DNA from 3 places in the Planococcus plakortidis genome. Region 1 is predicted to be linked to each of the others. Evidence: riboswitches for the same ligand, from Rfam matches in the RefSeq annotation. Region 1 holds a riboswitch; each other region holds the start of a gene.
What was found. Region 1 has a riboswitch for S-adenosylmethionine ahead of BBI15_RS03045 (MetQ/NlpA family ABC transporter substrate-binding protein). Riboswitches for the same ligand answer to the same signal wherever they lie in the genome.
Positions count from the first base shown of each region.

Region 2: another riboswitch for S-adenosylmethionine. It lies ahead of BBI15_RS15950 (transporter substrate-binding domain-containing protein); the one in region 1 lies ahead of BBI15_RS03045 (MetQ/NlpA family ABC transporter substrate-binding protein).
Region 3: another riboswitch for S-adenosylmethionine. It lies ahead of BBI15_RS06000 (methionine ABC transporter ATP-binding protein); the one in region 1 lies ahead of BBI15_RS03045 (MetQ/NlpA family ABC transporter substrate-binding protein).

Region 1 is NZ_CP016539.2:572,852-576,124, reverse strand. Features, by position in the region: gene BBI15_RS03050 (acyl-CoA dehydrogenase family protein) at 1-980, opposite strand, end outside; gene BBI15_RS03045 (MetQ/NlpA family ABC transporter substrate-binding protein) at 1,002-1,832, opposite strand; SAM riboswitch class I at 1,941-2,058, opposite strand; gene BBI15_RS03040 (SDR family NAD(P)-dependent oxidoreductase) at 2,410-3,165, shown strand; gene groL (chaperonin GroEL) at 3,242-3,273, opposite strand, start outside.
Region 2 is NZ_CP016539.2:3,206,888-3,210,160, reverse strand. Features, by position in the region: gene BBI15_RS15955 (sulfite exporter TauE/SafE family protein) at 213-938, shown strand; SAM riboswitch class I at 1,089-1,194, shown strand; gene BBI15_RS15950 (transporter substrate-binding domain-containing protein) at 1,321-2,133, shown strand; gene BBI15_RS15945 (amino acid ABC transporter permease) at 2,155-2,874, shown strand; gene BBI15_RS15940 (amino acid ABC transporter ATP-binding protein) at 2,874-3,273, shown strand, end outside.
Region 3 is NZ_CP016539.2:1,181,783-1,185,055, forward strand. Features, by position in the region: gene BBI15_RS05980 (arsenate reductase family protein) at 1-138, shown strand, start outside; gene gcvH (glycine cleavage system protein GcvH) at 216-596, shown strand; gene BBI15_RS05990 (ribonuclease M5) at 659-1,000, shown strand; gene BBI15_RS05995 (thioredoxin family protein) at 1,002-1,325, shown strand; SAM riboswitch class I at 1,361-1,465, shown strand; gene BBI15_RS06000 (methionine ABC transporter ATP-binding protein) at 1,556-2,581, shown strand; partial or broken gene BBI15_RS06005 (methionine ABC transporter permease) at 2,574-3,240, shown strand.

The DNA.
Region 1 (3,273 bases):
TTCGTCACTGCGACTTTCACGGCCCCGAGTTCCGCAGCCATCTGCGAGCGCTGTTCTTCGTCCGATTCGTCCCATTGTTTCGCCACGGAATAAAGAAAATGCCGCGCCCGCTGCAATTCCAATTCTATTTGGCCGATCTTCTGTTTCACGTTCGGCAACTCGATGATCGGCCCGTTCAAACTGTTCGGCGAATAATCTTGCGCAAAACGAATCGCGTAATCCTGCGCAGCCTGAGCGATTCCGAGATAACACGCCGGAATATGCAAAAGCCATCCGGCCGGCTGCTTTTTACCGGGCACACTGATCTCGACCAACGCCGATTCCTCGACTCGGACATTCGTCAACACCAAATCATGGCTTCCCGTGCCGGTCATCGCCACACTATCCCATGTTTCGTCGATCGCTATACCGCCAGCCGACCGCGGCACGAGGAAATAACCCACTTCCCCGGTCTCTTCAATCACAGCAGTCACATTGAAATAATCCAGCACCGGCGCCATCGATGTGAACGACTTGCGCCCATCGATGACCCACGAACCGCCCACTTTTCTCGCTGTGGTCGACGGCTTGCCGCCCCTCGTCGGGCTTCCGGTCTGCTTTTCCGTCGCGCAATTATTGATCAAGGCGCCGCGCGCTTTAATGTCGTCAAATAAAGTCTCGAGCACGGCTTCATCCCATTTATTCGTTTCTCCCAAGTCTTGAACAATGCCCATATGCCAGCCAATCGACAGACCCGTCGACCCGTCCGCGCGGCTGATCGCTTCCTGATAGCGCAGCATTTCAACTAAGGAAATGCCCGCTCCGCCGTACTGTTTCGGAATCGTCAGAGCCGGATAATTGATCGCCTTCAGCTCATTGAAATTCTCAAACGGGAATTTCCGCTCCAGATCGTTTTGCGCAGCCCGCTCCGTGAACGGCGCCACCGTCTCATTCAATATGTCCATGCGTTCTTCGAATGTTTTCGCTTTTGTGATATCCATCAGTCTTCACCTTTCTTCTATCTATTGCGTCCATTCCTCCGTCAAAATAAAGCCGTCGTACTGCTCGTTCGACTCGATGTATTCCTGGAATTCCTCGGATTCATAAGCTTCCTTCAAATCTTTCGCCCACTCAGTATCCGCATTTTCTTCCTCAATCGTCACCACAATCCGGTGCTGTTCCGGCGTGTTCTCGATTTTCAAGGCGTCGGTAATCTTGCGGTCCGGCGCATTGGCGATGTAGTTGCCGTTGACGACGCCGAAGTCGATATCCTGAAGCGACACCAAAATCTGCGCTGGGTCCAATACTTTCAAGTCCAGATCGTAATCCGCATTTTCCACTGCGTTCAAATTAAAATCCGTCACGCCTGCATCGTCTGACACCGTCACCCACCCGAGTTCCTCCAAGATGCGCACTGCGCGTTCCTGGTTGACCGGATCGTTCGGCAAACCGACAGTCGAGCCGTCTTGCACTTCATCGAGCGATTGATGATTCACCGAATACAAGCCTTGAGGCGCGCTCGGCACAAACGCGATGCCCGTCATGTCCATGCCGAGTTCGTCGTTGATCCCTTCCATATACGCCGTGCTCTGGAAAATGCTCGCATCGATCGAGCCTTCCTGCATCGCCGGATTCAACTGCATGTTCTGGGAAAACGTCGTCGTATCCACTTTATACCCTTTCTCCTCCAAAATAGGCAAGATCCCTTCCTTGAATTGCTGCTCATACGTCCCGACGCCAAAGCCGACACGCACCTCTTTCTTATCATCTCCTGAAGCCTCCCCACTATCGCCGCATCCAGCCAATAACAACGCACTTGAAATCCCGATCATGCCAACCCAACGCTTGTTCATCTGCCATCTCTCCTTGGTCTTTTTTATTTTGAATGAAATGCTATCAACTTCGGCCCAATAGAAAAAGCCCCTCTTCATAAAAAAGAAGAGTGGCTCACCGTCCGGCTCTTCTCATCTCTCAAGCGCTTGCGCACCTGCTGGATTTGGCACAGTTTCAAATTGGAATCCAATCTGTTCCGCTGCCGAAGCTTCAAAGGGCCAGTCCCTCCACTTCTCTGGATAAGAAATTATGTACTCGGGATAATGCCGAGTAATTTAATATGATTAATACAATAGCAGAGCTTTGATTTTATGGCAATAGAGGATTTCGAAATCATTTCATCAGAATACTCCTCACCACTAAAGTAGAAAAGAGTATTTTCACGTACTGCTCCTTGCTAAGATAATCTGTATGTTTCTTTGCCGGCAGGAAAATAGTGTATAATCTTCATTTAAGAACTCTTATAATTCCAAGTACTCCAAGAAATCCTTAGTTTATAAATTGCTGTCTCTTCCACTTTAAGAGCCAGCATTCTTTCATGAGAGTTTCATTGTTTCTGTACACTTGCTATCTATTCATTTCAATGGAGGGATTTACATGAAGTACACGGTTATCACAGGCGCCAGCTCAGGAATCGGATATGAAGCGGCCATGGCTTTCGCAGCACGCGGCAAAAACCTGATTCTTGTAGCAAGAAGGGAAGCTGAACTCAATAAGCTTAAGGAGAACATCCAAGACATGAACGCCGATCTCGACGTCGTCATCAACCCCACCGACCTATCCGACAGCGAGCAAGTCCACGCGCTGTACGAAAGCCTGAAAGAATACGACATCGAAACCTTTGTGAACAACGCCGGCTTCGGAAACAGTGCAACTATTGCTGAACAAGATGTACATAAAACGGAAAAGATGCTTCGCGTAAATATAGAAGCACTCACAACCCTCTCCACTCTTTATGCACATGACTATGCTGATCAAGAAGGGGCGCAGCTCATCAACGTATCCTCTGACCTAGGTTACCGACTCGTGCCAAATGCCGTTACATACGCTGCGACTAAGTTTTACGTGAGCGCATTTACAGAAGGCCTGGCCCAGGAACTGCAGGATAACGGCGCACTCATGAAAGTAAAAATACTCGCGCCATCCATGACAGAAACCGAATTCGTGAAAACGGCGCGGGAGCTTGATGACTTCAGCTATAGCGACAATGTGCAGAAGTTCCACACCGCAAAAGAGATGGCACAGTTTATGCTGGAGCTTTACGATAGCGAAAAAGTCCTCGGGAAGGTCAACAGTGACACCTATGAGTTCGAGTTGATGGATCCGGTTTTCCAGTACACTTCTAGGAAGTAGGATCCCTATCGTTCCAATATCAAAAAAATCCCCTTTCACATGAAGTGAAAGGGGATTTTTCCAGATGGGCTAATGATTACATCATGCCGCCCATGCCGCCCATATCAG
Region 2 (3,273 bases), 630 kb from region 1:
TCAATGGAGCTTTCCAATTGATAGAGTGCCAGGCAAAAGAGATGCACATATAAACAATTTGTATTTGATTAGCTTATGAATCGACAGTTTCAAGAGGCCTGGCGGGTTCAATCGAATCTCCAGACTCTATAATATACCGAGCCAGCTGCATGTTAAGATGAATATGGGAAAATTAAAGAGCGGTAACTTTTATCAGAGAAAGCAGGTGTTTTATGGAATTTGCCGCATTTATCATCATCATACTGATTGCCTCAATTCTCCAGACAAGCACCGGTTTCGGGTTTTCCATTCTGGCGACACCATTTCTTTTGTTGATCTTTGAGCCGGCTGAGGCCATACAGATAAATTTGATCTTGTCTTTGCTCATTTCGCTCGCATTGATTGCAAAGGTTCGGAAAGATGTTGATATCGGCGTCTTGAAAAGGTTCATTGTCGGAAGTTCACTTGGCTTGCCTGTTGGAATGGCGGTCTTCTTGACGATTGATTTGAATAGCTTGAAACTCATTGTCAGCCTTCTTGTTTTGCTGCTGACCTTTATGCTCATGTTGAAGTTCCGGATCACTCGGAACAATAAGCGGGATCTGTTCGTCGGTGGAATTTCCGGTTCCTTGACGACCAGCATCGGAATGCCGGGACCGCCGATTCTGCTGTATTTTTCGGGAACGGAGACGAATAAAGAGACATTGCGGAGTACGACATTGGCGTTTTATCTCTTCATTTATTCGGCCAGCTTGATCATACAAGTGAGTTTTGCGGGAACAAACAAAACCGTTTGGGTCTCCAGTCTTTGGGCTATTCCTCTTGTCGCCGCAGGCCTATACTTGGGGCAATTATTATTTACGAAAATCAACCAGCAAATTTTTCGTGTTTTCACATATATCATCTTATTGTTTACAGGAAGTTATTTGCTGTTGGAGAGTGTGGGCGGGTTGCCATGAACGGTCGCTCAATTAGAAGGCAAACATGGAAAAGTGGCAAGGCTGATCTATTCGGCCGTGAATTTTTATACAAATAGTCGTTTTTTCAAAAAGTGTTTGACAGAAACAGGCATCTCAAATACTATCGTTATTATGCAAAATAAATTAAATACCTTATCCAGAGAGACCGAGGGACAGGCCCTATGACGTCCAGCAACCATCATATCCATGAGAGGTGCTAATTCCTGCAGGATGTATTCATTCTGAGAGATAAGAAATTGGTCGAAGCCTCTTTCCTATTGAAAGAGGCTTTTTTGCATCCAAAAGCAGGGCAGGCGCTCTACACAAGGCGGAAAGTCCAGCCCTATCATAAAAAAATTACACAACCAAAGGAGCTTGAATTATGAAAAGAAACGCTTATGTATTCGCAACTGCCTGTTTAGTAGGTCTTGCCGGAACACTTGCCGGCTGTTCATCGGAAGAGACGGCAAATGCTGATGGAGAGCAAGTGATCCGCGTCGGGACGCAAAATGATTACCCGCCTTTCGCTTTTGCGGATGACGCCAATCAATTGACGGGCTATGACGTGGACATGATGAAAGCCGTCGATGAACAATTGGACGGCTATACGTTCGAATACGTCGCGGTGCCGTGGGACAGCATGTTCCTTGCACTCGAGTCGAATAAAATCCAGGCCATCGCTGACCAAGTAGCGAAAACGCCGGAACGCCAGGAAAAGTATTTGTTCACCGATGAATCGTATTTCGCAGCGGAAACGGTCATTGCAGTGAAGGAAGGCCGTGAAGATATTCAAACGATTGAAGATTTGGAAGGCAAAGCGGTCGGGGCGTTGGCAGGCGATTCCTATACCTTATTGCTTGAGGAATACAATGAGACGGCCGATGAGCCGATCGAATTGAAATACAGTGAAAGCGGCAACCCATCGGAAATTCTGCAGGATGTGCAGAACGGCCGCGTCGACGCATACGTCAATGACCCGATCATGATGAACGCAGTACTGGAAAAGAATGAACTCGGCGTGGAAATTGTCGGGCAGCCTTTGGTCAATGACGATATGGGCATCGTCTTGAAAGACGAAGAAAAAGGCGAAGAGTTGAAAGCTTTGATCGACCCGATCTTGAAACAGTTGAAAGAAAATGGCACTTTGTCCGAACTGTCCGAGAAATGGACCGGCGGCGACTACATCCCTGAATAAGCTAACGGAAGGACAGAGACAATGGAAAATTTACTGGACTTGAATTTCTTGATCGAGAGCTTTCCTGCCATTATTTCCAGGCTGCCGGTCACGATCGGCATAGCAGTCGGCTCGCTGCTATTGAGTCTGGTCATCGGTGTGGCTGCGGCATTAATCAAAATCTACAAAGTGCCTGTGCTCAGTGTCATCACGTCGATCTATATTTCCTTTATCCGGGGCACGCCGTTATTGGTGCAGATTTACCTGGTGTTTTACGGGATTCCGAAAATCATTTATTTTCTCCAGAGTGAATACGGATGGCTTCAGTCGGCAGACGTCAATAGCATCGCTCCGGAATTCTATGCCTTGATGGCCTTTTCCATCAATTTGGGCGCGTATTTATCCGAGACGATCCGTTCGGCGATCGAATCGGTCGACCGCGGGCAGTTCGAAGCCGCCAAAGCGATCGGCATGACGCCTGTGCAGATGATGCTGAAGATCGTCTTCCCGCAGGCCTTGACAGTAGCGATCCCGAATCTCGGCAATATGTTCATCAGCACGATCAAAGACACTTCGCTCGTGTTTATCATCGGCGTCATCGATATCATGGGGCAGGCAAAAATCCTCGGCTCCCGCGGCTTGGCGTTCTTTGAAGTGTATATCGCCGTCTCGATCGTCTATTGGATCTTATGCATTGCCGTCGAGCGCTTATTGGTGAAGATCGAGAAACGTGCACGCAGATATGAAAGAGGGATTGCCTGATGATCAAATTGGAGAACTTGCATAAATATTACGACCGCCAGCATGTTTTGAAAGGGATTGATTTAAGCGTCGAGAAAGGTGAAGTGGTGGCGGTTCTCGGGCCAAGCGGTTCCGGGAAATCGACGCTGTTGCGCTGCATCAATTTTTTAGAAGAGCCAACGAGCGGCATCGTGGAAATCGGCGGCAAGCGGGTGGATGCGGCGGCCGCTAAGAAAAAAGAAATCTTCGCGCTCCGGACCGCCACAGGTATGGTGTTTCAGCAATATAATTTGTTCAAGAATCTGACGGTGCTGCAAAATGTCTCCGTCGGGTTGACGAGCGTCAAGCGGATGAAAAAAGACGCCGCTGACAAAAAAGGCATCGAGATGCTCGAGCAGGTCGGCTTATCGAATAAACTGA
Region 3 (3,273 bases), 610 kb from region 1:
CTGCCGGAAATGCCAGCAGATGAACAATACGAATTGCTCGCATCTGACGGCATGCTCATCAAGCGCCCGCTCGCATGGGACGGATCGCAAGCGACGCTCGGCTTCAAGGAAGACACTTACGCAAATACATGGAGCTGACAAGTTTGTCATCTTGTTTTTCATCCTTGGTTGTGGCAAACTGAAATTGAGTCAATTACATATTTGGAGGGGTTTGGATGAGCACACCACAAGAGCTTCGCTATTCAAAAGAACACGAATGGGTCAAGGTCGAAGACGGCAAGGCACGGATCGGCATCACTCATTTCGCGCAAGATGAACTTGGAGACATCGTATTTGTCGAGCTTCCGCAAGTCGGCGACGAGCTGAAGAAAGACGAGCCATTCGGCAGCGTGGAGTCCGTTAAAACGGTATCGGAATTGTATGCGCCGATCAGCGGGAAAATCGTCGAAGTCAATACCGAGCTTGAAGACAGCCCGGAATTCGTCAACGAATCACCTTACGAAAAAGCGTGGATGGTCGTTGTGGAAGCCCCTTCCGAAGATGAGGTCAATGCATTGATGTCAGCTGACGAATACAAAGAAATGACAAATGAGTAAGTTCTGAAAGCGCCTCTTTTTGGCGCTTTTTTTTCATATATCGTTTCCTGGAGGGATTAGGCATGGAAAAAGTGATAGTGGTTGAAGGTATCAGCGACAAAACCCGGATAGCGCCATTGATTGCAGAACCCGTGACGATTCTTTGCACAAATGGTACAGTTAGTGCTACAAGACTCGAGGAAATGCTGCTGCCGTTCGAAGGGCAGGACATCATCATCCTGGTCGATGCGGACGCTTCCGGCGATAAACTGCGCAAGCTCATCAAGCGCGAGTTTCCGGAAGCCCGCCATTTCCATATCGACCGGAGTTATAAAGAAGTGGCGACAACGCCGCTACGGAAGCTTCTCGACGTGCTGATCGCGGCAGATGTGCGGGTCTTAAATCCAGTTGCAGGGAATGACTAGAATGAACGAATGGACACATAAAGAATGGCTCAAGGAAAAAAATACACAGCCTGTTTCAGCTTATTATCTGTACACGCCGATGTGTGGTACCTGCCAAGTGGCCAGCAAGATGCTTGGAGTAGTGGCGGAACTTATGCCAGAACTTCCGATGGGCAAAGCCAATTTGAATTATGTACAGGAAGTCGCGGAACTTTATGAAGTCGAAAGTGTGCCATGCCTGCTGATTTCACGGGACGGCAAAGTGACGGACAAGATCTATGCTTTCCAATCTGTGCCGCATTTGTATGAGAAATTGAAATCGGTTGACGAATACAGCCAGCCATGATAAATTTAATTTCTGAAATTAACTTAATAGCGTAACTCTTATAAAGAGAGGTGGAGGGAAGTGCCCGATGAAGCCCGGCAACCGTCATGAAAATGAAATGGTGCCAAGTCACTCAAAGTGGAAACTTTGAAAGATGAGAGAACGGTTTATTGTGTTTACACATGCGCCTTTCTGCTTATCTGAGCAGGAAGGCTTTTTTATTAGCAAAAGATTTAGGAGAGTGCCCAACCATGATTGAGTTAAAAGGATTGACGAAAGTATTCGACACCGGCAAAGCACGCTTGACGGCTGTCGACCATGTCGATTTGACAGTGCCGGCAGGCGAGATTTTTGGCATCATCGGCTATAGTGGAGCGGGGAAAAGTACTTTGATCCGCCTGCTGAATGGCCTGGAAAAGCCGAGCGAAGGTTCCGTTGAGATCAACGGCCAGAACATCACGGCGATTTCGGGACCTAAGCTCCGGAAAGCCCGCCAGAAGGTCAGCATGATCTTCCAGCATTTCAATTTGCTATGGTCACGGACAGTCCGTGAAAACATCGAATTCCCACTCGAGATCGCGGGAGTGGAAAAAGAAGAGCGCCGCAAACGTTCAGCGGAATTGATTGAATTGGTTGGCTTGGAAGGGCGCGAGAATGCGTACCCTTCTCAGCTATCCGGCGGGCAGAAGCAGCGCGTCGGTATCGCCCGGGCGCTCGCCAATGACCCGGAAGTCTTACTTTGCGATGAGGCGACATCGGCGCTCGACCCGCAAACGACCGATGCGATTTTGGATTTGCTGGTCGATATCAATAAACGCCTCGGCTTGACGATCGTGCTGATCACCCACGAAATGCACGTTATCCGGAAGATTTGCCACCGCGTAGCTGTTATGGAAGGCGGGCGCGTCGTCGAGCTTGGCGAAGTGCTGAATGTCTTCCAGCATCCAAAGGAAGACATCACGAAGCGCTTTGTCGCCCAAGTGACCGAGACGGAAGATTCGGCAGAGACTGTCCGTCATTTACGTGAACAATATCCGGAAGGGCAATTGGTCAAATTGATCTTCGTCGGGGACCAGGCAGAGCAGCCGATCCTGACCCAGCTGATCCGCGAGCATGCGGTGGAAGTCAATATCGTCCACGGCAATATCTCCCACACCCAGCGCGGGGCATACGGGACGCTGATCCTTCAATTGAAAGGCGCAGCGGATGAAACCGCGAAGGCGTTAGCCTTCCTCGGTGCCCATGATGTACAGACGGAGGTGATGGGCGATGCTTGAAACTTTATTCCCGAACGTTGACTGGCAGGATATGTGGGAAGCGACATTGGAAACGATTTACATGACGGCAATGTCCACACTTTTTACATTCATTATCGGGCTCGTGCTCGGGTCATTTTATTCCTGACCGCCCCCATCAATTATGGGCCAACAAGATCGTCAATTGGCTGACTGGCGCATTCGTCAATATTTTCCGTTCAATTCCGTTCATCATCCTGATCATCTTGTTGATCCCGTTCACGAAATTCATGATCGGGTCGATCCGGGGGCCGAATGCGGCGCTGCCGGCATTGATCATCGGCGCTGCCCCCTTCTATGCACGCATGGTATTGATTGCCTTGAAAGAAATTGACAAAGGCGTCATCGAGGCGGCTCGTTCGATGGGAGCGACGACTTGGACAATCATCCGTAAAGTCTTGTTGCCGGAATCCAAACCGGCATTGATCTCTGGAATCACCGTTACTGCCATTGCTTTAGTGGGCTACACGGCCATGGCAGGCATCATCGGGGCCGGTGGGCTTGGCACACTGGCATTCCTGGATGGCTTCCAAAGAAGCCGGGAAGATGTCACGCTGATGGCGACTATCGCAATCTTGGTCATCGTTTTCGCCGTTCAGTTTATCGGGGACTTTTTGACCGGGAAAGCGGATAAGCGCTGAACATCATTACGGTATGGCCGATTTATTTGAAAC